Regions from separate parts of the Streptomyces sp. CMB-StM0423 genome, predicted to be linked through region 1. Evidence: riboswitches for the same ligand, from Rfam matches in the RefSeq annotation. Region 1 holds a riboswitch; each other region holds the start of a gene.
What was found. Region 1 has a riboswitch for cyclic di-AMP ahead of CXR04_RS23160 (transglycosylase family protein). Riboswitches for the same ligand answer to the same signal wherever they lie in the genome.

Region 1 (7,090 bases):
GATCGACACCCTGGCGCCCCGGCTCGACCGCCCGTGCCTGGTGGTCGGGAAGTCGACGGTGCCGGTGGGCTCCGCGGCCCGGCTGGCACGCCGGCTGGCCGAGCTGGCGCCGGCGGGCGAGCAGGCAGAGCTGGCCTGGAACCCGGAGTTCCTGCGCGAGGGCTTCGCCGTCGAGGACACCCTGCGTCCCGACCGTATCGTCGTCGGCGTCGCGAGCGACCGCGCCGAGAAGGTGCTGCGCGAGGTGTACGCCGCGCCGCTGGACTCCGGTACGCCGTTCGTGGTCGCCGACTACCCGACCGCCGAGCTGGTGAAGACCTCCGCCAACGCCTTCCTCGCCACGAAGATCTCGTTCATCAACGCCATGGCCGAGATCTGCGAGGCCGCCGGCGGCGACGTGGTCAAGCTGGCCGAGGCGATCGGCTACGACGACCGGATCGGGAAGAAGTTCCTGCGCGCCGGGATCGGCTTCGGTGGGGGCTGCCTGCCCAAGGACATCCGGGCGTTCATGGCCCGCGCCGGTGAACTGGGCGTCGACCAGGCGCTGACGTTCCTGCGCGAGGTCGACTCGATCAACATGCGCCGCCGTGCCCACATGGTCGAACTCGCCCGCGAAGCCTGCGGCGGGACCTTCCTGGGCCGCCGGATCGGCGTCCTGGGCGCCGCGTTCAAGCCCGACTCCGACGACGTGCGCGATTCCCCCGCGCTCAACGTCGCCGGGCAGATCCACCTCCAGGGCGGCCAGGTCACCGTCTACGACCCGAAGGGCATGGACAACGCCCGCCGCGTCTTCCCCACCCTGCGCTACGCCGAGTCGGCGGAGGATGCGCTGCGCGGCGCCGACCTCGTGCTGCACCTCACCGAGTGGCCGGAGTTCCGCGCCCTCGACGCCGGGCAGCTCGCGAAGGCCGTCTCCCGGCCGCATCTGATCGACGGCCGGAACACGCTCGACCCGGTGCCGTGGCGCGCCGCGGGCTGGACGTTCCGCGCGATGGGCCGCCCGGCGGCGTAACCCACGCCGGCCGCCGCCCGGACGCCGAAGCCGGACGCGGCGAACCCCCCGTTCCGCCGGAAACGGGGGGCTGCGCCGTGCGGGGGACCCTCAGATGGAGACGCCGTTGTCGCGCAGGTACGCGACCGGGTCGACGTCCGAACCGTAGTCCGGGCTGGTGCGCACCTCGAAGTGCAGGTGCGGCCCGGTGGAGTTGCCGGTGGAGCCGGACAGACCGATCTGGTCGCCGGCGCCCACGCTCTGGCCCACGCTCACCGAGGTGGACGACAGGTGGGCGTACTGGCTGTAGCGGCCGTCGTCGTGCTTGATCACGACGGCGATGCCGTACGCGCCGCCGTCGGCGCCGTTGCCGGCCTTGACGACGGTGCCGGAGGTGACGGCCTTGACCGGGGTGCCGGTGCCGGCGGAGAAGTCGACACCGGTGTGGTAACCGCTGGGCCACGAGCCGCCGGCGGCCCGGTACGCGGTGGAGAGACCGGCGTCGATCGGGGCGGAGAACCCGCCCGCAGGAGCGGCCTCGGCCGCCGGCTCCTCCTCGGCCGCCGGCTCCTCCTGCTGCGCGGAGGACGGCTCGGCCGACGTGGTCTTCGGCTCTTCGAGGGTGACCTCTTCGCCGCCGTCGAACTCGTACATCTGACCGGGGAAGATCAGGTCCGGGTCGTCGCCGATGACGTCCTTGTTGCCCTCGTAGATCGTCTGCCAGCCGCCCGCGATGCCGTGCTTGCGAGCAATGTCCCACAGGGTGTCACCGGAGACGACGGTGTAGTCGCCGGCCTTCTGGTACTTCTTCTCCGGCGCCTTCAACTGCTTCGGGGCCTCGTCCTTGGCGGCCTGCTGAGCGGGCTCGGACTCGGTCTGCGCCTCGGGCTCGCTCTTCTCGCCACCGCCGGTGGAGAGGTCCGGGGCGGGGCCGCCCTGGGTGAGCCCGGCCTGCACCGAGCAGACCGGCCAGGCGCCGGGGCCCTGCGAGGCGAGGACCTTCTCGGCGATCTCGATCTGCTGCTCCTTGGTGGCCTGGTCGGCGCGCGGCGCGTACTGCGTGCCGCCGTAGCCCTCCCAGGTGCTCTGCACGAACTGCAGGCCGCCGTAGAAGCCGTTGCCGGTGCTGATGCTCCAGTCGCCGCCGCTCTCGCACTGGGCCACGCGGTCCCAGGTGTCGACGGAGGCGGCCTGGGCGTGGCCGCCGGCGATGAGCGGAATGGCGACGCCGGCGCTGCCGGCGGTGACGATGAGGGCCCTGCTGCCCCGGGCTATCCGGCCCAGGCGACGGTGACGTCCGCGTGCGGACATGGACATGCTCCTCTCCAACGCCTGCGAGGTGAGCTGTCGGGTTCGAGCTGGAGATGCCCGGCCATGCGGAGCATGGCTTCACCCCAAGCCGTCCCGCGCTTGCGCGCAGGCCGGCACTTACCTGGGTCCCCCGCTCCTGCCGTGAAAGCTGAAGTGCCTGCCCGTCGCCGCCGACAGGATTCGGCGTTACGGCGACGAGGTACCCGCATCGGTGGCGCGAGCACGGCGAGCACCGTAAACACACAGCCGAAAACAGAACAAGCTGTGAACCGTCATCAAGGCCGTTCCCCACATCACATCGGAATCAGCCCGACAATCGACCCATCCCGCGCCGCTCCTCAATTCCCCCCATCCGGTGGAGACTTGTCGACATATGAGGAGTCGGACACATCGCCCCATGGCGTGAGAATTCTGTGAGTGACTTATGTCACTCTGCTCACCCCTGGACCTTCGCGGGGCCGTCGAGCTGTTCGATGGTGGCGATCGACGGGCCGCGCCGGGCGGTCACTTCGCGCGCCGCCGCCTCGGCGTCGCGCAACACCCGTAGCGCATTGGCCCACAGGAGCCTGGCCAGGTCTTCTTCCGACCAACGGCGGTGCAGCAGCTCGGCGACGAGATGCGGATAACCCGCGACGTCGGCGAGGTCTTCCGGCGTGAACGGCGTGCCGTCGAAGTCGCCGCCGACACCGATATGGTCGATTCCCGCCACTTCGCGCATATGATCCAGATGATCCGCGACGGTCGCGGCCGTCGCCTGCGGCCGCGGGTGCGCCTCCTCGAACGCACGCCGTACGCGGACCGCTTCGTCGTCCGCGCCGAAGGGGTCGAGGCCCCGGGCGGTCATGTGCTCGTCCACCTCCGCGGTCCACGCCACGGCGGCGGGCAGGACGAACTTCGGCACGAACGTGGCCATCGCCACACCGCCGTTGGCAGGGAGCATTTCCAGCACATCGTCCGGAATGTTGCGCGGATGGTCACACATGGCGCGAGCGGATGAATGGGAGAAAACGACCGGCGCCTCGGTGACGCGCAGCGCGTGGCGCATGGTCGAGGGCGCCACATGGGAGAGGTCGACGAGCATGCCGACCCGGTTCATCTCGCGCACCACCTCCTCGCCGAAGGCGGTGAGCCCGCCGTGCCGCGGCTCGTCGGTGGCGGAGTCGGCCCAGTCGGTGTTGTCGTTGTGCGTGAGCGTCATGTAGCGCACGCCGAGCCGGCGGAAGGCACGGAGAGTGGCGAGCGAGTTGGCGATGGAGTGCCCGCCCTCGGCCCCCATCAGCGAGGCGATCCGCCCGTCGGCCCGCGCCGCCTCCACCTCGTCGGCGGTCACCGCGAGCCGCAGCTCCCCGGGGTAGCGGTCGACGAGCCGGCGCACCACGTCGATCTGCTCCAGACACGCCGACACGGCGGCGTCCCCGGCCAGGTCGGCGCTCACGTACACGGACCAGAACTGCGCCCCCACCCCGCCGGCCCGCAGCCGCGGGATGTCGGTGTGCAGCCGCGCGCTCTGGTCGACGGCGATGTCGCGCCGGTCGATGTCGTACGTCACCTGCTCGCGCAGGGCCCAGGGAAGGTCGTTGTGCCCGTCGACGACGGGGTGCGCCCGCAGCACCTCGCGGGCACGCGCGAGCAGTTCGCCGGTCATAAGGTCGTCCTCCCTGCGCGGATAGCGTGGACCACACGCTATCCGCGCAGGCTGACACTCCCGCGCCCGGGTCGGGCCAGGTTCGCTCCTCTAGACCAATTGCCGATTGGTTCCAAAGCGCCAACGCACGAATGACATGTGTCACAATGGCAGGGTCCAACAGGCCAGTCCCTGGCGGCTACGCGCGAGCAGCTCCTGGCCGACAGACACATATCTACGACTCATGTCAACCAAGGAGCAACATGTCCCAGGCAGCGGACCCCAGCCTCAATCGCCGCAAGCTACGCCAGGAGCTGCGCAGGGCGCGCGGCAAGGCCGGGCTGACACAGCGCCAGGCCGCTGACGAACTCGACTGGTCACTGTCCAAGGTGATCCGCATCGAGATGGCCACGGTCAGCGTGTCGGTCACCGATCTCAGGGCGATGCTGCACCTCTACGGTGTCGAGGACCCGGAGCTGGTGGCCGAGCTGGAGGAGGCGGCCCGGGGGAGCAAGGGGGCGAGCTGGTGGGCGCGGTACAGCGAGCTGGTCTCCCCGCAGTACGCCAAGTACCTCGGATACGAGAGCGCCGCGGAGAAGATCCGTACCTACCACCCGATCGTCGTCCCCGGCGCGCTGCAGACACAGGACTACGCGATGGCTCTGCTGGAGCCGCGCGTCGACGAGGGGCGGGCGCGCAAGGTGGTGGACCTGCGCATGGCACGTCAGGAGCGGACGTTCGACGCTGACACCGCTCCCGAGTCGGCCTTCGTCCTCGACGAGGCGGCCCTGCGCCGGCAGATCGGCACCCCGGCCGTGATGCGCGGCCAGCTTGATCACCTCATCCGGATGAGTGCGGAACCGAAGGTGACCATCCGGGTGCTGCCACTCACCGCCGGCGCGCACTACAGCACTCTCGGCAGCTTCGTCCTGCTGAACCTCGGCGACGAGGAGGACGACCTGCTGTACGTGGAACACGCCGCCGGCAGCCTGACCAACCGCGACGACCTCGAACTGCTGGCGCGCTACCAGGAGTGCTTCGAGACGATCACCACCCGTTCGCTCGAAGGGGAAGACGCCGTCGGGCTTCTGGAGCGCATCAAGACCGAGTTCGGCAGTCGCTGAAGGCCGGGGCGCACAGTGCCGGCGGCCGGAGTCATCGGGAGGGCGGCCTTGTACCTCAGATGGTTGCTCACGCACGGCCGGCAGGTCCCCGAAGCCGCCGGCCCGGGCGAACCTGCCCCGGCAGCCGCCGCGGAGGACGCGACCGGCGGAACCGCCGATTCGTCCGATCAGGTCACCCGGGAGGCGATACGTGACCCGGATCGGTTCGATCGGCTGAACCGCCTGGAAGGGGCCCGGGCAGACCGCCGTAGGCAGGAGGAGCGGGACAGCACCACGCAGTACATCCGGCGGCTGCACGCGGTGGTTCTCTCCTGCGTACTCGCCCTCATCATGGTGACCGGCTGCGTCATGCTGGTCATCTACTCCGTCGGCGGCCTCGCGATACCCGGCTCGCGCGTCCTTCAGACGGCAGTCAGTGTCGTCGGGACCGCGCTGGTCACCGGTGTGGTGTTCGGGGCGGCGAGAAAGATCCAGAACGTGTTCACGGGATCGCCCGGTCGGACGGGAGAGGAGCGCACCCCCGCCGATGCACCGTGACCGGGGTGAGCGCCCGCCAGATCCCGGCGGCGACCGCCACCCCCACCAGGACGACGAGCCACACCACCCGCTTCGCCACCACGCTGTCGACTAACAGCGACAGGACCGCCGCCAGGATGGTGGCCGCGGCGCCGACGGCCAGGCAGTACGCGACTGTCCCGGTCCACCGGGATCCGCGCGGGCGGTCCTCCCGCCCGGAAGGCAGCGCTCTCACGCCTCCGGCCTCCACGTACTCACCTCCCCCGGCGTCGTCTCGCCGGTCATGAACCGGCTAACTCCCCAGACACGACGGCCGCGAGAAAGTCGCTCCAGGCGGTGGGGGTGAAGGCGAGAACCGCCCCGGTCCGGTTCTTCGAGTCACGTGCCAGCACAGCACCGTCCCTTATGGCGAGCTCGACGCACTCGGATTCGCTCCCGCTGAAGCTGCTCTTGCACCACGCTGACTGTTCCTCAAGCGCCACAGTCACCCCCAGATGACGGTCCCCACGGCCCTCGAGCGACATCGACCCGTAGACCCTAGCGTCCCCCTGCGCAGCCACACAGAGGGTTCACGGCATTGACCGATCGGACACCCGATGTCACCGATCGTGTTGCGCTGGAGCCGATAATTGTAGGAGTGCCCCGAATCTGGCCACCAGACACGAACAAGCCGTGGACACCCCGCCGCTGCCGCGGGTCAGCCCGCCTGGGTGGTCTTGCGGCGGAGGCGGGCGCCCTTTTCCCGGGCCTGGTGGTTCAGGTCCTCCTGGAACGCCGTCATCCGGGTGCGGAGGTCCTCGTCGTGGGCGGCCAGGATGCGGGCGGCCAGGAGGCCCGCGTTGCGGGCGCCGGCCACGGAGACCGTGGCGACCGGCACGCCCGCGGGCATCTGGACGATGGAGAGCAGGGAGTCCATGCCGTCGAGGTACTTCAGCGGGACCGGGACGCCGATGACCGGCAGGGGCGTGACGGAGGCGAGCATGCCCGGGAGGTGGGCGGCGCCGCCGGCGCCGGCGATGAGGGTGCGCAGGCCGCGGGGCGCGGCCTGCTCGCCGTAGGCGATCATCTCGTGCGGCATCCGGTGTGCGGAGACGACGTCGACCTCGTACGGGACCTCGAACTCGCCGAGGGCCTGCGCCGCCGCCTCCATGACCGGCCAGTCGGAGTCGGAGCCCATGACGATGCCGACCAGCGGGCTGTTCTCCGCGCTCATACGCTGCTCATTCCGTGATCGTCCCCCGCAGGTAGTCGGCGGCGTGGCGGGCGCGGGCGCGCACGTCGGCCAGGTCGTCGCCGTAGGTGTTGACGTGGCCGACCTTGCGGCCGGGCTTCACGTCCTTGCCGTACATGTGGATCTTCAGCCCCGGGTCCCGCGCCATGCAGTGCAGGTACGCCGGGTACATGTCGGGGTAGTCGCCGCCGAGGACGTTCGCCATCACCGTCCACGGGGCGCGCGGGCGCGGGTCGCCCAGCGGCAGGTCGAGCACGGCGCGTACGTGGTTGGCGAACTGCGAGGTGACGGCG
Region 2 (7,090 bases), 3.2 Mb from region 1:
CGCCGCGCACGCCGGTCCCGGCCCCTCGGCGGCCACCGGCGTGGGCGTCGACATCCGCGGCAGCCACGAGCCGTACGAGGTCGTCGCCCTGCCGTTCTACAAGCGCTCCTGACCGGCTGCGCACGTACGCCTGCCTCTTCCTTTCCGCGGCCCCTCGACCGCGCCACCAGCGCCCCTTTACGCCACTCACGTCCCGATCCTGGAGAATCGCCTTATGAACAACCCTGAGCACCTGCGCTACAGCAAGGAACACGAGTGGGTCGCGACCGACGACGGCGTCGCCACCGTCGGCATCACCGCCCACGCCGCGAACGCGCTGGGCGACGTCGTCTTCGTCCAGTTGCCGGACGTGGGCGCCGCGGTCACCGCGGGCGAGCCCTGCGGCGAGCTGGAGTCGACGAAGTCCGTCTCCGACCTCTACGCGCCGGTGACCGGGGAGGTCACCGAGACCAACCAGGACGTCGTGGACGACCCGGCGCTGGTGAACTCCGGGCCGTATCAGGACGGCTGGCTGTTCCGGGTGCGCGTCTCGGCCGAGGCCGCCGACCTGATGTCCGCCGCCGAGTACACCGCGTTCACCGCGGGCTGAGCTCCGCCGCCGCAGCCCCGCCCGCCCGCGTCCCTCTCTTTCCCCGGAAGGTCCCATGTCCCTTCTGAACGGCTCGCTCCACGAGGTCGACCCCGAGGTCGCCGCCGCCGTGGACGCCGAACTCAAGCGCCAGCAGTCCACCCTCGAAATGATCGCCTCGGAGAACTTCGCCCCGGTCGCCGTGCTGGAGGCGCAGGGCTCGGTCCTCACCAACAAGTACGCCGAGGGCTACCCCGGCCGCCGCTACTACGGGGGCTGCGAGTACGTCGACGTCGCCGAGGAGCTGGCCCGCGAGCGGGTCAAGGCGCTCTTCGGCGCCGAGGCGGCGAACGTCCAGCCGCACTCGGGCGCGTCGGCGAACGCGGCGGCGATGTTCGCGGTGCTCAAGCCCGGCGACACGATCCTGGGCCTGGACCTGGCCCACGGCGGGCACCTGACCCACGGCATGAAGATCAACTTCTCCGGCAAGCTGTACGACGTCGCCGCCTACCACGTCGACGCCGAGACCGGCCAGGTCGACATGGCCGAGGTCGAGCGGCTGGCCAAGGAGCGGCGGCCGAAGCTGATCATCGCGGGCTGGTCGGCGTACCCCCGGCAGCTCGACTTCGCCGGCTTCCGCCGGATCGCCGACGAGGTCGACGCGCTGCTGATGGTCGACATGGCGCACTTCGCCGGTCTCGTCGCCGCGGGCCTGCACCCCAACCCGGTGCCGTACGCGGACATCGTCACCACCACGACGCACAAGACCCTCGGCGGCCCGCGCGGCGGGGTCATCCTCTCCCGCCAGGCCCTCGCCAAGAAGATCAACTCGGCGGTCTTCCCCGGCCAGCAGGGCGGCCCGCTGGAGCACGTGATCGCGGCCAAGGCGGTGTCGTTCAAGATCGCCGCGTCGGAGGAGTTCCGGGAGCGGCAGCAGCGCACGCTGGACGGCGCCCGGATCCTGGCCGAGCGGCTGCTGCGGGACGACGCCCGCGCGGCCGGCGTCTCGGTGCTCTCCGGCGGTACGGACGTCCACCTGGTCCTGGTCGACCTGCGCGAATCCGAGCTGGACGGCCAGCAGGCCGAGGACCGGCTCCACGAGACCGGCATCACCGTCAACCGCAACGCGGTCCCGAACGACCCCCGCCCGCCCATGGTCACCTCCGGCCTGCGCATCGGCTCGCCCGCGCTGGCCACCCGCGGCTTCACCGCCGCGGACTTCGAGGAGGTCGCCGACGTCATCGCCGAAGCCCTCAAGCCGGGCTTCGACGAGGCAAAGACGGCCGCACTCGCCGCCCGGGTCACCGCCCTGGCGCAGAAGCACCCGCTGTACCCCGGCCTGTAGCCCGTACGGCCCGGCCGCCCGCCGCTCCGACGCGGCGGGCGGCCGGGCCCCGGGGCCGTACGCGCGACCCGTCACCACCCGCACCACGCACGCGCACGCCCCACGCAAGGACAAGGGAGTCCCGAGTGGCCATCTCCGTCTTCGACCTCTTCTCGATCGGCATCGGCCCGTCGAGCTCGCACACGGTCGGCCCGATGCGGGCTGCCCGGATGTTCGCGCGCCGGCTGAAGAACGAGGGCCTGCTGGCCCACACCGCCGCCGTACGCGCCGAACTCTTCGGCTCCCTGGGCGCCACCGGCCACGGCCACGGCACCCCCAAGGCCGTGCTCCTCGGCCTGGAGGGCCACTCGCCGCGCACCGTCGACATCGAGTGGGCCGAGGGCGAGGTGGAGCGGATCCGCGGCACCGGGCGGCTGCACCTGCTGGGCGCCGAGATAGGGCGCGACCACGAGATCCCCTTCGACGCCGCCGCCGATCTCGTCCTGCACCGGCGCCGCTCGCTGCCGTACCACGCGAACGGCATGACGCTGACCGCGTACGACGCGGACGGCGGGACGCTGCTGGAGAAGACGTACTACTCGGTGGGCGGCGGCTTCGTCGTCGACGAGGAGGCGGTCGGCGAGGACCGGATCAAGCTCGACGACACCGTGCTGAAGCACCCGTTCCGTACCGCGGACGAGATGCTGCGCCGCACCCGCGAGACGGGTCTGTCGCTCTCCTCGCTGATGCTGGAGAACGAGCGCGCCTGGCGCACGGAGGCGGAGATCCGCGCCGGGCTGCTGGAGATCTGGCGGGTCATGCGCGAGTGCGTCGCCCGCGGCACCAGCCGCGAGGGCATCCTCCCGGGCGGCCTGAAGGTCCGCCGCCGCGCCGCCGGCGAGGCCCGCCAGCTCCGCGCGGCGGGCGACCCGGCGGCACACGCGATGGAGTGGGTCACCCTCTACGCGATGGCGGTCAACGAGGAGAACGCCGCGGGCGGCCGCGTCGTCACCGCCCCCACCAACGGCGCGGCGGGCATCATCCCCGCGGTCCTCCACTACGCGGTGGACTTCGTCCCCGGCGCGGACGACGACACCGCGGTCCGCTTCCTCCTCGCGGCGGGCGCGATCGGCATGCTCTTCAAGGAGAACGCCTCCATCTCCGGCGCGGAGGTCGGCTGCCAGGGCGAGGTGGGCTCCGCCTGCTCCATGGCCGCCGGCGGCCTCGCCGAGATCCTCGGCGGCACCCCGGAACAGGTCGAGAACGCCGCGGAGATCGGCATCGAGCACAACCTGGGGCTGACCTGCGACCCGATCGGCGGCCTGGTCCAGATCCCGTGCATCGAGCGCAACGGCATGGCGGCGGTCAAGGCCATCACGGCGGCCCGCATGGCACTGCGCGGCGACGGCCAGCACTTCGTCTCCCTCGACAAGGCCATCAAGACGATGAAGGAGACGGGCGCGGACATGAAGGTCAAGTACAAGGAAACGGCCCGCGGCGGCCTCGCGGTCAACGTGGTGGAGTGCTGAGGCAGTTGGCGAGGGGCTTGCACGCCCCACGCGCCAACTGCTCAGCCCCCGCCTGCAATTCGGCGGCGGCTCCGAAGACGTTAATTCCTTTGGCCAGTTGACGCCCCGCCGTCCCCACAGGCGAGCGGATTCCCCCGCTACGGATTCGTGAATTCCCGCCGCACAAACGCGGCGCCGGGCCGTCAAGAACAAACGGACTTGTCGGATATTCCCTGACGGGCGATACGTACCATTTGAAGGATTCGCCCCCGATCGCCCCGCGCTTCTGACCGATCGGACCTCATGTGTCCGGTGACGCGAATCACGTTCGGCCGCGGGCGGCGGCGGCGGAAATTCACAGTTTCCTTATTCCGAAAGCGAGTTGCGGCCCGCTCCCCATTCCGCGGCGGCACTCATCCGGTCCAGGAGCCGGCCCCGTATCGACCGGACGAGTTCCTCAGCTTGTCCGGACCGGAAAGACATGCTTAAGTCTCCGCCAGCCGGGTGGACGCCGAATCCTGCCGCCATCCGGAAACCGTTCCCTATTCACACACGGCAGGAGCGGGGGACCCATAGGTAAGTCGCCGGTCCGGATTCCGGAACGGCTTGGGGTGAAGTCGCACCTTGGTGCGGCCGGGCATCTCCAGCCCGAACCCGACAGCTCACCTCGCAGGCGCTGAGGAGAAACACCCATGCCCGCAAAAGGTAAGCATCGCCGTCCCAAGCTGCGCCTGATCGGCCGCGGCATCACTTTCGCCGGCGTCAGCGGCGTCGCGATCGCCGCTCCGCTGATCGGCGCGTCCTCGGCCTCCGCGGCCGGCTCCGTCCCCGCGTCCGCCCCCCAGACCGGCATACGCGCCGAGGCCCCCGCCGCGGCGACCGCCGGCGCGGCGGCGGCCACGTACGCCGTGGTCGCCGGGGATTCCCTGGCGAAGATCGCCGACAGGGAATCCGTACGCGGCGGCTGGAAGAAGCTGTACGAGGACAACCGCGAGGCCGTCGGCGCCAACCCGCACTTCATCCTCCCCGGCCTTGAACTCGCGCTCGGCGGCAAGGCCGACAAGAGCGACTCGAAGGAATCCGAGTCTGGCCTGAAGACCGCCAGCGCGTCCGTCACGAGCTACCCGGACAACCTCGACGGCTGGATCCGGGAGTCGCTCGACGTCATGGCCGAGCACGGCATCCCCGGGACCTACGACGGTATTCACCGCAACATCATGCGGGAGTCCGCGGGCGACCCGCAGGCCATCAACAACTGGGATATCAACGCCGTGAACGGCACGCCCTCCAAGGGCCTGCTCCAGGTCATCGCTCCCACCTTCGAGGCGTACCACGTCCCGGGCACGTCGACCGACAGCTACGACCCGGTCGCCAACATCACCGCCGCGTGCAACTACGCGGCCGACCGGTACGGGTCGATCGACAACGTCTACGGGCCGTACTGACAGACCGGAGAGCGCCGGTGCCCCCACCGGCGCTCTCCGCTCCGGCGGTGGCGCCCGTAGTGCGTCCGGAACGCCGGGACGCGGGAATTCGCGGCCCGTTCACCCCGTGCTCGCCGGCCGGGAGCGTTCCGCTCCTACGGTCGCGCCATGTCCGCCACCTCTCTGTCCCGACGCGGTGTCCTCGCCGGCGCCGTGGCCGGCGCGCTCGCCTCGCCCCTCGCCGCCGTGCCCGCACACGCCGCCCGCAGGCGCGGCCTGCTGATCTTCCTCGCCCTCGACGGCTTCGACGTCGACTACCTCGACGGCCGCGCGCCGATGCCCCACCTGATGTCGCTGGTGCGCGCCGGCTCGGTGACCACCGGCACCGGCGTGATGGCCAGCATCACCAACCAGTCGTGGACCGCGGTCTCCTGCGGCGCCCACCCGGACCGCACCCGCAACGCCGCCTACTACTACGACGAGGCGGCCGGCGTCGCCCGCGGCCAGAGCCGCGACAGCGCGGTCGAGGGGCTCGCCCAGGCGTGGCGACCGCAGGGCATCCGGATCGGGTCCGCGCAGTGGTTCATCCTCCAGGACAAGGGCACGGCCTACGGCGATCCCGACGGCCTCTACACCCAGCCGGGCGGCCGCATCGGCGCGCGCGTCGACGACGCGATCGCGATGCTCACCGGGCAGCCCGTCGACAGCGGCGGCACGACGGTGACCCTCGCCCGGCGACCGGACTTCCTGGCGGTCTACTCCAGCGACCTCGACGGCGACGGGCACTCGTTCGGACCCGGCGACCCCCGGATGCTCGACACCCTGCGCGAGACCGATGCCGGGATCGGGCGGCTGATCCGGACGGTCAAGGAGCTGGATCTCTACGGCCGGACGACCTGGGTGGTCACCGGCGACCACGGCATGACGGGCTGGAACACGCCGATGGCGGCCCAGGCGGTCGCCGCCCTCACCGCCGCGGGCTTCACGCCCGAGGTGATCGGGTCCGGCGGCCGGCCGGCGCCGGGAACCGATGCCGTCCTGGTCTCCGGCGGCAGCATCGCGTCCGTGCACCTCCTGGGCGCGGCGGCCACCGACGCCGCCGCGGTCGGCCGTGCCCGCGCGGCGCTCGCGGACACCGAAGGCGTCGCGGCGGTGCTGACCAAGGCGGAGCAGGCCGCGCTGCGGATGGCGCCGCAGTACGGCCAGTTGGTGCTCGAACTGGCGGCGCCGTACGCGCTGTCCTTCACCCCGCCGGCCGAGGGCTTCGACGGGCGCCACGGCAGCCGCGCGGAGACGAAGGTCCCGCTCGTCCTGGCCGGCCACCGGATCCGGCGCGGACGGCCGCCGCGGCACCCGCGCCACGTCGACCTGGCCGCGACCATGTCGGCGCTCCTCGGGGTCGACCCGCCCGCGCAGTCCGAGGGCCGGGTGCTGCGGGAGTCGCTGCTGCCCTGACCCGGATCCACTCCCCCGGTGCCGCCGGGGCCCGCCGCGCGGCGGGCCCTGGCGGCTCAGCGGAGCGTGCAGTAGATGACGCTCGGATAGGTCGCGGTGAACGCCCAGAGGAAGGTGTTCAGCCGCATGAAGGCCAGGATGCCGAGGTGCATCGCCAGCGTGAGTCCCAGGACCGCGTAGGTCACGCGCGGGTCGCCCAGCAGGACCAGGGGGAACGCGCATTCCAGCGTGATCACCCACCACCCCGCGAGCCACGCCGCCCGGGGGTGCGCGGCGACGACCGGGCCCAGGCGGCGGTGGCCGTACGTGGCGGTGCCGAGGATGCCGCCGAGGGCGCGGCCGCTGCGCCAGACCGGGGAGACCAGTTTGGCGAAGCCCGCGATGAAGTACGCGCAGCACGCCTGGGCCGCCACGAACCAGAGGAAGACGTGCCGCGAGCCGCCGGTGCCGATCGCCGCGGCGCAGAACGCCGCCACGAAGATGATCATCGAGAGCTGGTCCGCGCCGTCGCTGCCGTACGGGGAGCGCACGCCGAGGAGGATCGAGGACGCCGCGAGCACGCCCAGGCAGACGACGGCCGGGACCGGGCGGCCGATCACGATCGCCAGCGCCGCCGCCAGCCGCAGCGTCACCAGGACGAGGACGTTCGGGTACCGCAGCAGCAGGTCGACGGCCCGGTCCGCGGTGCGGCGCAGCCGGTACGGCCGGCAGGACCGGCCGACCGGCCAGCCGGCGATCGCGTGGTCGGCCAGCAGCGCGGGGCGGGTGAGGTACTCCCAGGAGGAGATCGCCACGCCCACGCCGCCGATCG
Region 3 (7,090 bases), 1.8 Mb from region 1:
GAGCAGGGCTCCGGCCCAAGCAGCTCCCGTCCGTGGCCGAGTCTTGTCGACGAGCTGAGACGGAGGGCACAGGCGGACTTGAGGGTCGAGACGCCACCGCACTTCTTCGGCGGCGTCAGAGAGTTCCTGGACGCCGAGCTCGCTGCGGATACGTACGCGGAGATCGAGCGGGTGTCAGAGTCATTTGAGGAGAAGGTCCCGGACACACCGCTGGTAACGGAGGAGACAGCAGCTCACCTGGAACCGCCGGACGGACTGGCGCTTGATGCGTTCAATTCGGTGGGACTCGTCTCCTCGACCGTGCGTGCGGCTCTCGATTCAGCGTCGCCGTCCCGTCGGTTGTTCCAGTGGTGGCTGATCGGGGTGACGGCTCAGCTCGGGCGGCGGTCTGTAGGAGAAACGGAGCCGTCTGTAGCTATTGCTACGGCCACACGAAGCAGCGAGCCGCCTTCCCAGAACTGGGTACCCGGTACTGCCCTCCCGCCAGGTGAGTGGCTCCACCGGAACTCGTCGTGGATCGCACCATGGTTCATGGACCTGTTGGACTCCATCCCGCAGGCTGACCGCGCTGTCTTGCGCCGACTGGCGGCGCAACAAGCAGAGAGCAATAGGCGCTCCCGAAGCTGACACCCTTCGTGAAGGAGGCGCTCCCACTGGGCACGATCCGCTGGGTCAAGTCCAGCTGTAGCAACGGTGATGGCGGCGGCTGTGTCGAGTGGGCGCCGACCCTTGCCGCCTCCGGTCTTGTTCCTGTGCGGGATAGCAAGGATCCCGATGGACCTGCCCTCGCGTTCTCTGCCGCGGGGTGGCGGGCCTTCGTTGCGGGCGTTCGGGCCGGGGAGTTCGCCGAGCGCTTCTGACCTGCCCGAAGGTCCCTGGTCCGAGAGTTATCCACAGGGGGAAGCGGGGGGTGGGGATTCGCGAGAGGGTGGGGGCATGACGGGGGAACTTGGGTCGCTGGGTGAGTTGGCGGCTAGGAACGGTGGCGTGTTGGTCTGTGCCGAGGCTTTGGCGGCCGGGTGGTCGTCCGGGGTGTTGGTGCGGCGGTTGCGGAAGGAGGGGTGGCGGAAGGTACGGGCCGGGGTGTGGGTGGAGCCGGGGCGGGTTGGTGATCTGCGGCTGCGGTTGCGGGTGGCGCAGGCCGGGCGGCCGGAACTGGTCGTCAGTCACAGTGCGGCGGCTCATCTGCTCGGGGTCGAAGTGCTCGCCGTGCGGCCCGAGTTCACGCACGTGCGGGGGCGGGGGCGGGCGCCCGAGGGATGCGTGCTGCATCGGACCGCGGTGGGTGACGAGGAGATCGTCACCGTCGCCGGGCTGCGAGTGACCGACGCCGCGCGGACCCTCGTCGACCTGCTGCGTACGGCGGAGCGGGATGCCGCGCTGGTGGCCGTGGAGTCGGCGTTGACCCGGCGGCCGTTGGGGCCCGGCGGAGAATGGCCGCGGCGGTGGCGGGAGCAGGTGGCCGATCTGCATACGGTCTCCGAAGCCCTTGCCGGGATCGGGCAGCGGCGGGGTGTGGTCCAGGCGCGGCAGCGGCTGGCGCTCGTCGATCCGCGCTCCGGGTCGCCCGCGGAGACCATCGCGCGGCTGCGGATGTACGACGCCGGGCTGCGGCCCCTCAGCCAAGTGCCGTTCACCGCGCCCAACGGCCGGCGGATACGGGTGGACTTCTTCTTCCCGGCGGCGGGGCTCGTCGTCGAGATCGAGGGCTACGGCTTCCACGGCAGCCGGGCCGCTCATCTCGCCGACGTCGAGCGCTTCAACGACCTGGGGCGCTGTCCCGAGGTCCGGCGCATGCTGCGGTTCACCGCGGCCGACGTCTTCGAGCGGCCCCAGCGGATGCTCCACACCATCCGCGCCGCCCTGGGCGAAATCGCCGCCGGGGAGTCCCGTGGCACTGCAGCCGCCGGAGGGTCCCGTGGAGCCGCCGCCGCCGGGGAGTCCCGTGGCGCCGCCGTCGGTGCTGCCGCGGCTGCCACCGCGGCTGCTCATGCGGTTGCCGGTGCGGCAGCAAGTGCCGGTGCCGTCGTCAGCGCGGCTGCCGGCGCCTCCGCCACCGCCGCTGCCTGAGTCGCCGCCGGCTTCCCGGCGGTGTCCGCGGTGCGTGGCAGGGTGGCCGCCATGGACGCCTATGTCAGGAACATCGTGCTCGACTGCGCCGACGCACGTCAGCTCGCCGACTTCTACACGCAGTTGCTCGGCATGCGGGTCATCCGCGACGACTGGATGGTGATCGCCAAGGACGAAGACAGCTTTCCACGGCTGGCATTCGAGGAAGTCGACGGCTACCGGCCGCCGCTCTGGCCCGACCTCGATCGCACCTACCCCCAGCAGATGCACATCTGCTTCGGCGTCGACGACTCCACCGCCGCGGGCGAGCTGGCGCTGCGGCTCGGGGCCACGCGGCTCTCCGAAGCCGGTGGCAGTTGTCCGGTGTTCGCCGATCCCGCCGGGCATCCGTTCTGCCTCTGCGGGCCCGGGGAGTAGCTCCCGGGAAAAGGCCGACGGCCCTGGTGTCGGGGGGTCGGCCACCAGGGCCGCCGGCGGTCTCGGTGCGCGCTCGGACGCCACGGGGGAAGTTGCGTTCGGGCACGCCGGAGACGTGGGAGAGGGGTTTATGGGGGCTTGCGGTCCGTGCGGCGGGTGCCGGTCCCGGCCGCCGGGGCCGGGGCACCGGGCCCGCCGGGTGGGTCAGACCGGGGCGCCGTTGTTGCGCAGCCAGGCGAGGGGGTCCACTGCGTCCCCGCCGCCGGGTCGTACCTCAAGGTGCAGGTGCGGGCCGGTGACGTTGCCCGTGGCGCCTACGCGCCCGATGACGTCGCCGGTCGTGACCTCGCCCGAGGACTGGATGATGGAGGACAGATGGCAGTACCAGACCTCGGTGCCGTCCTCGAGCGTGAGGACGATGCGGTAGCCGTACGAGCCGGCCCAGCCGGCCTCGGTGATCGTGCCGCCGTGCACCGCCTTGACCGGGGTGCCGGTGGAGGCGGCGAAGTCCTGGCCCGTGTGGCCCGCGGCCCACATGTCACCGGACTCGCCGAACGTCGAGGTGAGCGTGTAATTCGCGACCGGGGCGACGTAGCTGGCGGCGAGCTTGGCGAGGCGCTCCTCCTCCGCCTTGCGGCGGGCCTCCTCCTCCGCCTTGCGGCGGCGCTCCTCCTCCAGGCGGCGCTGGCGCTCCTCTTCCTGCGCCTTCGCCTCGGCGGCCTCCTCGGCCGCCTGCTGGGCGGCCTCGGCCTCGGCGGCCGCGCGGGCAGAGGCGTCGGCCTCCGCCTGCTGCTGCTCGGCCTGCTCCAGGATGCGCGCCCGCAGGGCCTCGCCGGAGTCGGCGGGCTGGTTCGCGGAGTCGGTGTCGCTGGCGTAGCTGACCTGCGTGAGCGGAGCCGTGGTGACGACCGTGTCGGAAGCGGGCTCCTCCTTGCTCGGTATCAGGTCGCCGACGCCCGGCAGGCTCTCCGCATCCGGGAGTTGGGCGCTTATCCGGTTCGCAACGGTGTCGACCTGGTCGGGCATGGATATCGCGACCGGGGGCTTCTCCTGCGCGGTGGCCATGCTGCCCGCGCCGACGGCGGCGAAGACGCCGACGCCGAGTACGGCGCCGCTGCGCGCCATGCTGCCGCCGCGCTGCCGGGGAAGGCGCCGACGGCCGCGGGAGGGAAGGCCGTCCTCGGGGAGGACTTCGTCGACCGGCTCTTCGGCGGCGTAACCGGTGGGCGCATACCCCTCGGGGGCGTGGCCGCCGGACGCATAACCGTCGTAGCCGTAATCGTCATAGCCATGGCCGTAGCCAGGCTCAGACCTGTAGGACGCCACGCAGGCGTACTCCTTTCCTTCCTTCTCGCCTACCGGGTTAGCTGACGGGTTCGGAGCAGGAAGGTCTCCTACGGGCCTCCTCCTCGCGGAGGTTGGCCCGATTCACCCCAAGGTGGTGGTTCCCCGGTTCCCTAGGTGTTGCCGTTGCTGCAGTTGTGACGCGTGCGGGATTCGGCGACGGCGCACGGTGCCGCCTCTTGCGACGGCAGTGACGACCGCGCTGCGTTACCGCACGCTAGCGGACGACGGCGTTCGATTCCAAGTCGTTCCCGTTATTCAGTTGTGCTTTACCGCGGACGATCCGGGCATGCACCAGCGGAAACGGACAAGTTGACGGCCTGATTACGCGCAGTGAAGTCCGGTCGTTAGCTGATCGTGCATCAGTTGTTATGCGGAGGGGCGCTGTTCCGCTACGGAGCGTGTACAGGCGAGGCCGGGTCCGGCGGCTCTCCGAACGGCGTACGCAAGCGGGCGAGGGCGAACAGCGCCATGTCGTCGGCGACCCTTCCGCCCGTATAACGGGTCACGTCGTCCAGGAGGGTGTCCAGCAGTTCGTGCGGGCCGTCGAACAGCCGGCCGTCCAGCCGGGTCAGCGGGTCGTAGAAGACGCCCGCCTTGTTCCGCGCCTCGGTCACGCCGTCCGTGAACAGGACGAGCGCCGCGCCCGGCGGGAACGCCACCTCCATCAGCTCGTCCGGCCACGTACCCAGGTCGCCCATGCCCAGCGGCAGCGCGTGCTCGTGCGGGTGCAGCGTGCGTGCCGCGCCGTCCGACCCCAGCAGCACGGGCGCCGGATGCCCGCGGTTGAGCAGCCGCAGCGCGCCGCCCCCGCGGTCGACCTCCGCCAGCACCGCGGTCGTGAACCCCTCCACCCGGTCGAGGCCGCTGCGCCCCGTCTCCTGGCGCTGCAGCGCGCGTTCCAGCCGCCGCGCGATCCCCGCGAGCCCCGCCTCCTCCTCGGCCGCCTCCCGGAAGGCGCCGATGACGACCGCCACGGACTCCACCGCCTCCAGCCCCTTGCCGCGTACGTCGCCGACGATGCAGCGCACGCCGTACGGGCCCTCCTGCACGGCGTAGAGGTCGCCGCCGATACGGGCGTCGGCGTCCGCGGCCTGGTAGCGGGCGGCGACCCGCAGCGTGCCGAAGCCGTCCGGCGGGTTCGGCAGCACGGCGCGCTGCGCGGCGACGGCGACGTGGCGGGCAGAGGTCAGCCGGCGGTAGTTGCGCTGGATGAGGAGGTTGATGCCGATCGCCAGGGCGCCGAGCACCACCTGCGACACCATCTGGGTGAGCGCGTTGGGCCTCGTGGCGGTGCCGTTGAGGATTTCGAGCGTGACGTCCACGGCCAGGGCTGCGACGGCGACGGCGACCGTGCCGCGCAGGGTGAGCAGCGCGGCGGCGACCAGCGGGGTGGTCTCGAATATCGGCGAGGACCTCAGCCCTTCCGGCGTGAACCAGAAGAACACCGCCCCCACGACGATCAGCGCCGCCGGCAGCCACCGCAGCGCCCAGCGGACCCGCCGCTCACCGCCGGTGGGGTCGGGGCGACGGGACCGGGCCGCCAGGTCCAGCGCGTCGGCGCCGACGCGGTAGGCCCGCCCGTTCTCGTACGGACCGCGCCCCTCGCCGTACGAGCCACGCTCCACGTCGCGCGAGCCACGCTCTGCGTCGTGCGGGGCGCGGCCCTCGTGCGAGGTGCGGCCGTCGTGCGAGCCGCGGCCTTCGTGCGAGGCGCGCTCCTGGTCGTGCGGATCGCCCTCGTCGTGCCCCGCGCCCTGCGCGCCGTCCTCCCGCACCGGCTGCACCTGCCCTCTCCTGCGCTGCCCTTCCTGCGCTGTCCTCCCCGTGCGGCCGACAAGCGGGCCCATACCGTCGTCCCTCAGGGTTCCGCGTCCCGGGCGGGACGGCGACCGGGCGGGGCCCAGGCGGGTTACAGGAGGCGTTTCAGGCGTCATTGCGGGCCAGAGTGGGACGGGCAGAAGAGTCGCGGACCGGCGGACCGCACGCAGAGGGTACAGCCGAACGGGTATAGGGCCACCCGGCTCCGGCGCGCGCGGCGCCCGCGCGCCCCCCGGCTCTCCCGGCGCCCCGCACGCCCCCGGACAAATGACGCCATCTGTCAGCCGTTATCCGTCAAGCGTCAGCCGTCAGGCATCGCCAGGCGCCGGGCGCCAGCCGCCGCCGGCACGCCAGGCGTCAGGCGCCGGGCCCCGCCAGGCGCCAGCGGTCAGGCGCCGGCCGCCATGCGCCAGCACGTCAACCGTCAGCCGCCGTCAGGCGCCGGGCGTCAGGCGTCAGGCGTCAGGCGTCAGGCGTCAGGCGTCAGGCGTCAGGCGTCAGGCGTCAGGCGTCAGGCGTCAGGTGAGGCGTACCGGGAAGGACTCCAGGTCGTTCTGCGTCAGCACCGGCAAGTTGCGCAGCTCCCCCAGCGGTGCCGCCGCCCGCAGGTCCGGGAACCGGGCGAAGAGCGCCGGCAGCGCCACCGCCGCCTCCAGCCGCGACAGCGCCGCGCCGGGGCAGATGTGCGGCCCGTGTCCGAAGGTCATGTGCCGGATCGGCGTCGCCCGCGTCACGTCGAAGGCGTCCACGTCCGCCCCGTGGTGCCCGGCGTCCCGCCCGATCGCGCGGTACGAGATGACGACGCCCTCCCCCTTCTCGATCACCGTGCCCGCGATCTCGATGTCCTCCGTCGCGAACCGCATCAGCAGGTGGGTCACCGGCGGGTCGTAGCGCAGCGCCTCCTCGATCGCCGTCTCCCACGTCACCTTGCCCTCGCGGACCATGCCGAGCTGCTCGGGGTGGGTCAGCAGTCCGCGCACGGTGGTGAGCAGGAGCGTGATCGTGGTCTCGTGCCCGGCCGCGATCATGGACTTCAGGTTGCCGACGACCTCTTCCTCGGTCAGCGGCTCGCCGCCCTCGTCGGCGAGGATCAGCGCGCTCGTGAGGTCGTCGGCGGGCTCGGCGGTCTTCTGCCGCACCATGTCCGTGAACACGCGGTCGAGTTCCGCCATCACCGCGAGCCGTTCCTCCTGCGGCGTGAGCATGGAGAAGAAAGCTTTCCACAGGCGCATCTGCCGCGGTATCTCCGATTCCGCGACGCCCATGAGCGCGCACACCACCCGCATCGGCAGCGGCTGCGCGAAGACCTCCTTGAGGTCGACCACCCCGTCGCCCCCGGCCGCCGCGGCCGCCAGGGAGTCCAGCAGTTCGGCCGTCACCCGCTCGACCACCGGCCGCAGCGCGTCGAGCCGCCGCGGGGTGATGGCCTGCGCCGTCT
Region 4 (7,090 bases), 1.9 Mb from region 1:
CGACCGGCCGGGCAAGCGGCGCCACGACCTCTTCCTGAGCGGCACCGACCCGCGGTACGTCTTCCTGGAGCTGGACATCCTCTGGGCGTTCGGCGCCTCGGTCCGGTTCCGCGACCAGCTCGGCGAGTTCGACCCGCTGGACTACGTCAACGCCGCCCCGCAGCGCTACATCGCCTTCCACGTCAAGGACGGCGTGCGGGACCCGGCGCAGACGAACCAGTACCGCGACGTCGTCTTCGGCCAGGGCGAGCTGGACTTCCGCCGCTTCTTCAGCGGGCTGCGGGCGCCGGGGCTGCCGCTGTACTTCTGGGAGCAGGACCGCGGTCCGCAGGAGCCGCAGGGCTCCATCTGGGCGGCCGAGACCAGCTACGACGCGATGGTGGCGCTGTGCAGCCGGGACTGATGAACCCCGGCACTCCGCGGTAGGCACCGCACGCACGAAGGACAACGATCCGCGGGACCCGCGCCGCCGCCCCCGGCGGCGCGGCCCGCGGTTCGTCATTCCCGCGGCGGGCCGGCCGCGGGCTCCTCCCCCGCAACCGAAACAAGGAGGTGCCTGCCGGCCGGTCCGCCACGGGTGCTTCAGGCGGCGTCGCTGCGGTCCGCGGCCGCCCGGGCGACGTCGCAGGACCAGGCGGGCTCGACGCCGGTACGCCGGCAGATCCGTAGGAACAGCGGGATCGGCGGCGTGTACGGGACCCCGTCGGCCGGCCGGTGCACCAGCCGGGGTACGGCCGCCGGCCCGCCGGTGCCGGCGGCCGCCCCCGAGATATCGGCGCCGGGAGCGTAGTGCACGCTCCGCGGCCACTGCAGACCGGCACCGGAGCCGGCCGGCACGATCCACCACCACCGGCTGCCGTCGGCGAAGACGCAGCCCACGCGGGGAAGCCGGGCCATCACGTCGTAGCCGATCCGCTGCGGTACGCCCACCGCGTCGCAGCCGAGGGCCGCGGCGCCAGCGCCCGGTACGGCCAGCCGGAGCCGGCCGCCGGGCTCGGTGCGCATCATCCGGCCGCCCGCTCGCCGGCCGCCGGGCCGGCCCCGGTACGGGTACCGGAAGCGCGCGGCGCGGCGGCCCCCCCGGCCGCCGACACCTCGCGCTGCAGCTCCGCCCAGACCACCAGGCCCGGGCCGGGCCGCGCGTCGTATGCCCCCCAGCTACTGCTGACCGCGGTGACGAGCAGGAGCCCCCGACCCTGCTCGTCCGCGGACGACCGCTGCACCCGCAGGCTTCCCGGCTCGACACCCTGGTCGGTGACGGCCAGCCGCAGGCGGTCGGCGCTGCAGCGCAGTTCGCACCCTATGCGCCGACTCCCCGTATGCAGCAGTGCGTTGGTCACCAGTTCCGAGAGGACGAGGGTGGCGCTGTCGCCCACCTCGCCCTCCACCCCCCAGCGGCGCATCTGCTCGCGGGCCAGCCGGCGGGCGACCGTAACGGCGTCCGCCTGACCTGGCACCTCGAAACCGCACCGCACCGCATCGACCCCCGAACGGAATCCCGGCAAGCCGGGATCCTGTGTCACGACCCCCGTCTGATGCGGCTGTGTGGACTGGCTCACATCCCAAACTATGGCCCCGCCGCGGCCACTTGGCAACCCCCACTGTGAATTTTTCAGAGTTGCCGTTGCACTGTGTTCGCCACGCCCGGGGCGTGGCACACTGCTTGAGGCAGTTCCGACAGGGAGGTATGGCGTGAGCGAACCGCGGTCTGCGCCGACCGTGGGGCAGGTCGTGCTCGGCAAGCGGCTCCAGGAGCTGCGCGAGCAGGCCGGGCTCAAGCGTGAGGAAGCTGCGAAGACCCTGCGCGTCGCCCCCGCCACCGTGCGCCGGATGGAGACGGCCGAGGTCGCGCTGAAGGTTCCGTACGTGCAACTGCTGTTGCAGGCGTACGGCATCGACCAGGAGGAGATCGACGCCTTCGTCGCGCTGACCGAGGAGGCCAACGAGCCCGGCTGGTGGCAGCGCTTCCACGACATCCTGCCCGACTGGTTCAGCATGTACGTGAGCCTGGAGGGCGCCGCGTCGCTCATCAGGTCGTACGAGCCGCACTTCGTGCCCGGTCTGATGCAGACCGAGGACTACGCGCGGCACGTGCTGAAGGTCGGCTCCCTCGGCCGGGTCGCGCCCGCGGAGATCGAGCGGCACGTCGCGCTCCGCATGGAGCGCCAGGACCTGCTCACCCGCGAGGAAGCGCCCCGGTTCTGGGCCATCATGGACGAAACGGTCCTGCGCCGCCCGGTGGGCGACGGCGCGGTGATGCGCACGCAGATCGACCGGCTCCTCGACATCGCGTCGCTGCCCAACGTCACGCTCCAGATGGCGGAGTTCCGCACCGGCCACCATCCGGGCACGTACAGCCCCTTCGTTCTCTTCCGGTTCGCCATGCCCGAGCTGCCGGACATGATCTACACCGAGTACCTCACCGGCGCCGTCTACCTCGACGGCCGGCACGAGGTGGCCACACACCTCGCCGCCCTGGACCACATGGCGGCCCAGGCGGCGACGGCAAAACGCACGAAGGAAATCCTCCGGGACTTCCGCAAGGAGCTGTGAATGGAACGCATTTACAACGGCATGCCGGCGGCGGACCTCGGCACCGAGGGCTGGCACAAGCCGTGGAGCGGCGGCAACGGCGGCAACTGCGTCGAGGCCATGAAGCTGCGGGACGGCCGGATAGCGGTACGGCACTCGGCGCACCCCGACGGTCCCGCCCTCATCTACACCCCCGGCGAGATGGACGCGTTCATCGAGGGTGCCAAGGCCGGCGAAGCCGACTTCCTGCTGTCACGGAGCCCGGTGTGACCGCGCCCGGCGCGGCACCCCCGCACCGGCTGCCGCGCCGCCCGGTCCACTCGCCGTCCGAGCCGGACGGCGAGCCCATCCCGGCGAACGGGGGTGTGGCCCAACCGCACTGACGTGGGCCACCGGCCGGGAGCACAGAGAGGGAGGGGACACCCCGGGGGGGTCCCCTCCCTCGGCGTTTGCCGGGGTACGGGCGCGCAACGCCGCCCGGGGGCACGGCAGATGAAATTCCAGAAATCATGAACCGCGGGTGTCCGCACCGCTGCCTTCCGCGACGTATCGGCGTACGGTATGCCCCCGATGGCCTCGTCAGCCCCGGGGAGGCCCCGCGATGAGCGCATCTCCACCCCCCTCCGCAGGCGCGGTCCCGCCGGCGGTCCGTGTCGGGGTGCTGCTCCCCCGGCTGCCGGAGGAGCCCGCGGACTGGCTGGCGGAGTGCGCGGCGTACGACTCCGCGGGCGCCGACGCGCTGTGGCTGGACGGCGGTCCCGACCCGGCGCACGACGTGCTGGCGCTCGCCGCCGCCCTGGCCGCCGCCACCGGCCGGGCGAGGCTGGTGGTCGCGCTGCCCGACAGCGTCCCGCAGGCCGCGCTGCTGGCCCGGGCGCTGGCCACCGTGGTGCTGCTGAGCGGCGGCCGGCTCGCGCTCGCCGCCGACTCCCGGCGGTGCGCCGAACTCGGCGCCGTGGCACCGACGGTGCCCGCCTTCCGCCGGCTCGCGCCCGCCGGCCCCGGCTACGAGGAGCCGGGCGCCGGGCGCTGGACTCCGGCGGCGGCGCCCGCAGGTCCCGACGCCTGGCGGACCGCGCTCGCCGGCGCCGCGGAGCGCGGGGTGCACGGTCTCGTCGTACCCGCCGGGCAGCCTCTGTTGGAGACGCTGCGCCTCAGCGTGAGTGCCGAACGTCACACACGCCCCAACCGCCCCACGCGTGCACGCGTCACCACGGAGCGTCAGACCACGCGTCGATACCCGTGATCCGCTTGTGATCTGCCGTTCGATCTCCTAGTGTCCGAGTCGTTCGCACACGCGAGCACCGCGCTCCGGTACGCCGAGTCCTGCCCGTCGGAGCCCGGAACCGTCGTCCCCACAGCCGTTCGGGCAGGAGCGGGGGAACCACTTCTCCGTCGGCAGGAGCACGGTGGCAGGACCGCACCGCACTCCCCGACTCGGGGTGAAGCCGCACAGCACGACGCGGCCGGGCAACTCCAGCCCGAACCCGACAGCTCACCTCGCAGGCGTCGGAGAAAGAGCGAGCCAACCATGGCCGGAACCGGCACCCGGCGCGCGCCCAAGTCGCGCTCCACCCGCCGCTATGCCGCCGCCGCGGGGGTGGGCATAGCCCTGCCCGTCGCCGGCGGAATCGCGGCGACCGCCGCGCACGCCTATACGGTCGAGAAGGGCGACACCCTCTCGGAGATCGCCGAGGACAACGGATTCGGGCCCGACTGGCAGCGGCTGTACGAGGCCAACAAGGAAGCCGTCGGTGACAACCCCCACCTGATCCTGCCGGGCCAGGAGCTCGACCTGGGGGACAAGAAGGCCGAGAGCAAGCCCGCCGAGGCCGACCAGACCGCCGCCAAGACCGAACAGAAGCAGCAGCGTTACGTCGAGCACACCGTCGGCGCCGGCGAGACGCTGGCCAAGATCGCCGCGAAGTACGACGTGCCCGGCGGCTGGCAGCGGGTGTACGTCGACAACGAGAAGGCGATCGGCGAGAACCCGGCCGCGCTGAAGGTCGGCACCGAGCTGCGCGTCGACACCCAGGGCGGCAAGGTCGACAAGTCGATCGACCCGAACGGCTCGTCGGCGTCCAAGAGCTCCGGCGGCTCCGGCGGCGCCACCGAGGCGTCGCAGGCGAGCGTGCCGACCACCGAGTCGGGCATCCAGGCGGCGGCCCGGGAGATCGTGCCCGCCGACCAGTTCACCTGCTTCAGCAGCATCGTGGAGCGCGAGAGCGGCTGGGACCACACCGCGACGAACCCCAGCTCCGGCGCGTACGGCCTGATGCAGGCGCTGCCGGGCGAGAAGATGGCCACGGCCGGAGCGGACTGGCGCACCAACCCGGTCACGCAGATCAAGTGGGGCCTGGACTACATGAACGACCGCTACGGCAGCCCGTGCGGCGCCTGGGAGTTCTGGCAGGCGAACAACTGGTACTGATTCCGGGGGCCCCGGCCCGCGGGAGTCTCCTTCGCCCCGTCGCGCGGATCCGTCCGCGCGGCGGGGCGCGTTCGTCGTACGGGCTACGCCCCGGCCGCCTGCTCCGCCGCGAGCCCGCCGGCGGTCTTGGCGTCGGGCCCGCCCGCGGACAACTCGGCCAGGTCCCGGGCCGCCTGGGCGAGGAGCCGGTGCATCGCCGCCTCCGCGGCGTCCGGGTCCTGCGCACGTATCGCCGTTAGCACGGCGCGGTGGCCGGGCACGGGGTCCTGCGGGTGGTGTCCTGGGCCGTGCACCAGACGGTCGCGGGCGGCCAGCCCGCTGGCGAGGACCTGATCCATGCGCTCCAGCAGCTCGTTGTGCGAGGCGGCCAGCAGGGCGCGGTGGAACGCGAGGTCCGCGGCGACGGCCTCGGCCGCGCCGCCCCGCGCCCCGGCCATCGCCGTGAGCGCCGCCTCCAGTGCCACCAGGTCCGCGTCCGTGCGCCGCACCGCGGCCAGCCGGACCGCCGCGGGCTCGACGATGCCGCGCACCTCGTCCAGGTCGCGCAGCAGCGGGGAGGCGGCCCGCGCGGCGGCGCCCTCGCCCTGCTGCCGGCCCGCGGTCTCGAAGCGCCAGCGCAGCACGTCGGCGTCGAGGAGGTGCCAGTCGGCGCGCGGCCGGACGAACGTGCCGCGCTTCTGCCGGGCGTCGACCATGCCCTTGGCCGCCAGCACCTTCAGCGACTCGCGCAGCGCGGTGAGGCTGACCCCCAACTCGGCCTGGAGTGCGGCGAGGTCGAGGGTGGCGCCCTCGGCGATCTCACCGCCGAGTACCCGGTGCGCGAGGGTCTCCACCGTCTGCCCGTGCACCCCGCGGCGCGCGTAACCCGTCATGGCCGCTCGCTCCTCCCTCACGTCCCCGCTCGCCGTGCTCCCGCCGCCCCCGCGGCGCCCCCGCGCTCAGGCCGATGACTTTACGACGCTCCAGCCGCCGTCCACGACCAGGCTCGCACCGGTGACGTAGGACGCCTCGGGCGAGGCGAGGAAGGCGACGGCGGCGGCCACCTCCTCCGGCGCGCCCAGCCGCCCCGCGGCGGTCTGCGCGGCGCTGGCCCTGCGGTCCTCCTCGGGGACCCGGTCCCAGAGCCGGGTGAGCACCGGTCCCGGCAGCACGCTGTTCACCCGCACCGACGGGCCGTACTCGACGGCCAGTTGGCCGGCCAGCGACAGCAGCCCGCCCTTGGCGGCGGCGTACGCGGGGTGTCCCGGGATGCCGTGCCTGGCGTGCACGGACGAGACCAGCACCGCGGCGCCGGGGGCGCCCTGCTGCGCGCGCAGCCCGGTCAGGCAGGCGCGGAAGCCGAGGAACGCGGCCGTCAGGCCGACGTCGACCTGGCGCCGCCAGGAGGCGGGCGACGTCTCGTGCGCGGGGGCGACGTCGACGGCGACGGCGTTGGAGACGAGGACGCCGACGGGCCCGAAGTCCCCGGCCGCGGCCAGGATCCGGGCCCAGCCGTCCTCCCCGGCCACGTCCGCGACGACGGCCGCCGCCGTGCCGCCCGCGGCGCCGATCTCCGCAGCCGTGGCCTCCGCCCGGTCGCCGTCGACGTCGGCGACGACGACCGCGGCGCCCTCGGCGGCGAGCCGCCGGGCGGTGGCCGCGCCGATGCCGGCGGCGGCCCCGGTGACGACGGCGGTGCGGCCGCCGAAGCGTGCGGTGTGCGGGACTTGCGTGGCTCCGGCTGCTGTCACGAGGTCACGCTCCGGGTGTTGACGTATCCGCCGCGGCACTTCTACGTTTCCCCGCAAGGTTAATTCGTAATTTAAGAATTGAGCAAGAGGGGCGGAGGCAGCGTGGCGCGCATCCACTTCGGTGGCGACTACAACCCCGAGCACTGGCCCGAGGAGGTCAGGGCGGAGGACATCCGGCTGATGCAGGAGGCCGGGGTCTCCATGGTCACGGCCGGGATCTTCTCCTGGGCGCTGGTCGAACCGCGGCCCGGCGCGTACGACTTCGACTGGTTCGGCCGGGTGCTGGACGACCTGCACGGCGCGGGCATCCGCGTCTGCCTGGCGACGATGACCGCCTCCCCGCCGCCGTGGCTGACCGAGCGGCACCCCGAGGTGCTGCCGCAGGATGCCGACGGCG

Region 2: another riboswitch for cyclic di-AMP. It lies ahead of CXR04_RS08870 (transglycosylase SLT domain-containing protein); the one in region 1 lies ahead of CXR04_RS23160 (transglycosylase family protein).
Region 3: another riboswitch for cyclic di-AMP. It lies ahead of CXR04_RS14865 (M23 family metallopeptidase); the one in region 1 lies ahead of CXR04_RS23160 (transglycosylase family protein).
Region 4: another riboswitch for cyclic di-AMP. It lies ahead of CXR04_RS31345 (LysM peptidoglycan-binding domain-containing protein); the one in region 1 lies ahead of CXR04_RS23160 (transglycosylase family protein).

What each region holds. Positions count from the first base shown of each region.
Region 1 is NZ_CP025407.1:5,289,925-5,297,014, reverse strand. Features, by position in the region: gene CXR04_RS23165 (UDP-glucose dehydrogenase family protein) at 1-1,012, shown strand, start outside; gene CXR04_RS23160 (transglycosylase family protein) at 1,103-2,302, opposite strand; cyclic di-AMP (ydaO/yuaA leader) riboswitch at 2,306-2,498, opposite strand; gene CXR04_RS23155 (dipeptidase) at 2,739-3,947, opposite strand; gene CXR04_RS23150 (helix-turn-helix domain-containing protein) at 4,190-5,050, shown strand; gene CXR04_RS23145 (hypothetical protein) at 5,114-5,587, shown strand; gene CXR04_RS34955 (hypothetical protein) at 5,532-5,801, opposite strand; gene CXR04_RS23135 (DUF397 domain-containing protein) at 5,848-6,090, opposite strand; gene purE (5-(carboxyamino)imidazole ribonucleotide mutase) at 6,264-6,779, opposite strand; gene CXR04_RS23125 (5-(carboxyamino)imidazole ribonucleotide synthase) at 6,787-7,090, opposite strand, start outside.
Region 2 is NZ_CP025407.1:2,127,435-2,134,524, forward strand. Features, by position in the region: gene gcvT (glycine cleavage system aminomethyltransferase GcvT) at 1-112, shown strand, start outside; gene gcvH (glycine cleavage system protein GcvH) at 215-589, shown strand; gene glyA (serine hydroxymethyltransferase) at 645-1,913, shown strand; gene CXR04_RS08865 (L-serine ammonia-lyase) at 2,039-3,421, shown strand; cyclic di-AMP (ydaO/yuaA leader) riboswitch at 3,930-4,091, shown strand; gene CXR04_RS08870 (transglycosylase SLT domain-containing protein) at 4,093-4,845, shown strand; gene CXR04_RS08875 (alkaline phosphatase family protein) at 4,993-6,279, shown strand; gene CXR04_RS08880 (hypothetical protein) at 6,336-7,090, opposite strand, start outside.
Region 3 is NZ_CP025407.1:3,457,918-3,465,007, forward strand. Features, by position in the region: gene CXR04_RS14845 (PIN-like domain-containing protein) at 1-627, shown strand, start outside; gene CXR04_RS14850 (DUF397 domain-containing protein) at 636-860, shown strand; gene CXR04_RS14855 (endonuclease domain-containing protein) at 1,039-2,070, shown strand; gene CXR04_RS14860 (VOC family protein) at 2,122-2,487, shown strand; gene CXR04_RS14865 (M23 family metallopeptidase) at 2,692-3,813, opposite strand; cyclic di-AMP (ydaO/yuaA leader) riboswitch at 3,825-3,967, opposite strand; gene CXR04_RS14870 (PP2C family protein-serine/threonine phosphatase) at 4,224-5,459, opposite strand; gene CXR04_RS14875 (cytochrome P450 family protein) at 6,171-7,090, opposite strand, start outside.
Region 4 is NZ_CP025407.1:7,192,377-7,199,466, reverse strand. Features, by position in the region: gene CXR04_RS31375 (sugar phosphate isomerase/epimerase family protein) at 1-403, shown strand, start outside; gene CXR04_RS31370 (hypothetical protein) at 583-1,008, opposite strand; gene CXR04_RS31365 (ATP-binding protein) at 1,005-1,457, opposite strand; gene CXR04_RS31360 (helix-turn-helix domain-containing protein) at 1,693-2,553, shown strand; gene CXR04_RS31355 (DUF397 domain-containing protein) at 2,554-2,802, shown strand; gene CXR04_RS31350 (LLM class flavin-dependent oxidoreductase) at 3,134-3,778, shown strand; cyclic di-AMP (ydaO/yuaA leader) riboswitch at 3,882-4,056, shown strand; gene CXR04_RS31345 (LysM peptidoglycan-binding domain-containing protein) at 4,064-4,963, shown strand; gene CXR04_RS31340 (FadR/GntR family transcriptional regulator) at 5,047-5,835, opposite strand; gene CXR04_RS31335 (SDR family NAD(P)-dependent oxidoreductase) at 5,902-6,693, opposite strand; gene CXR04_RS31330 (beta-galactosidase) at 6,796-7,090, shown strand, end outside.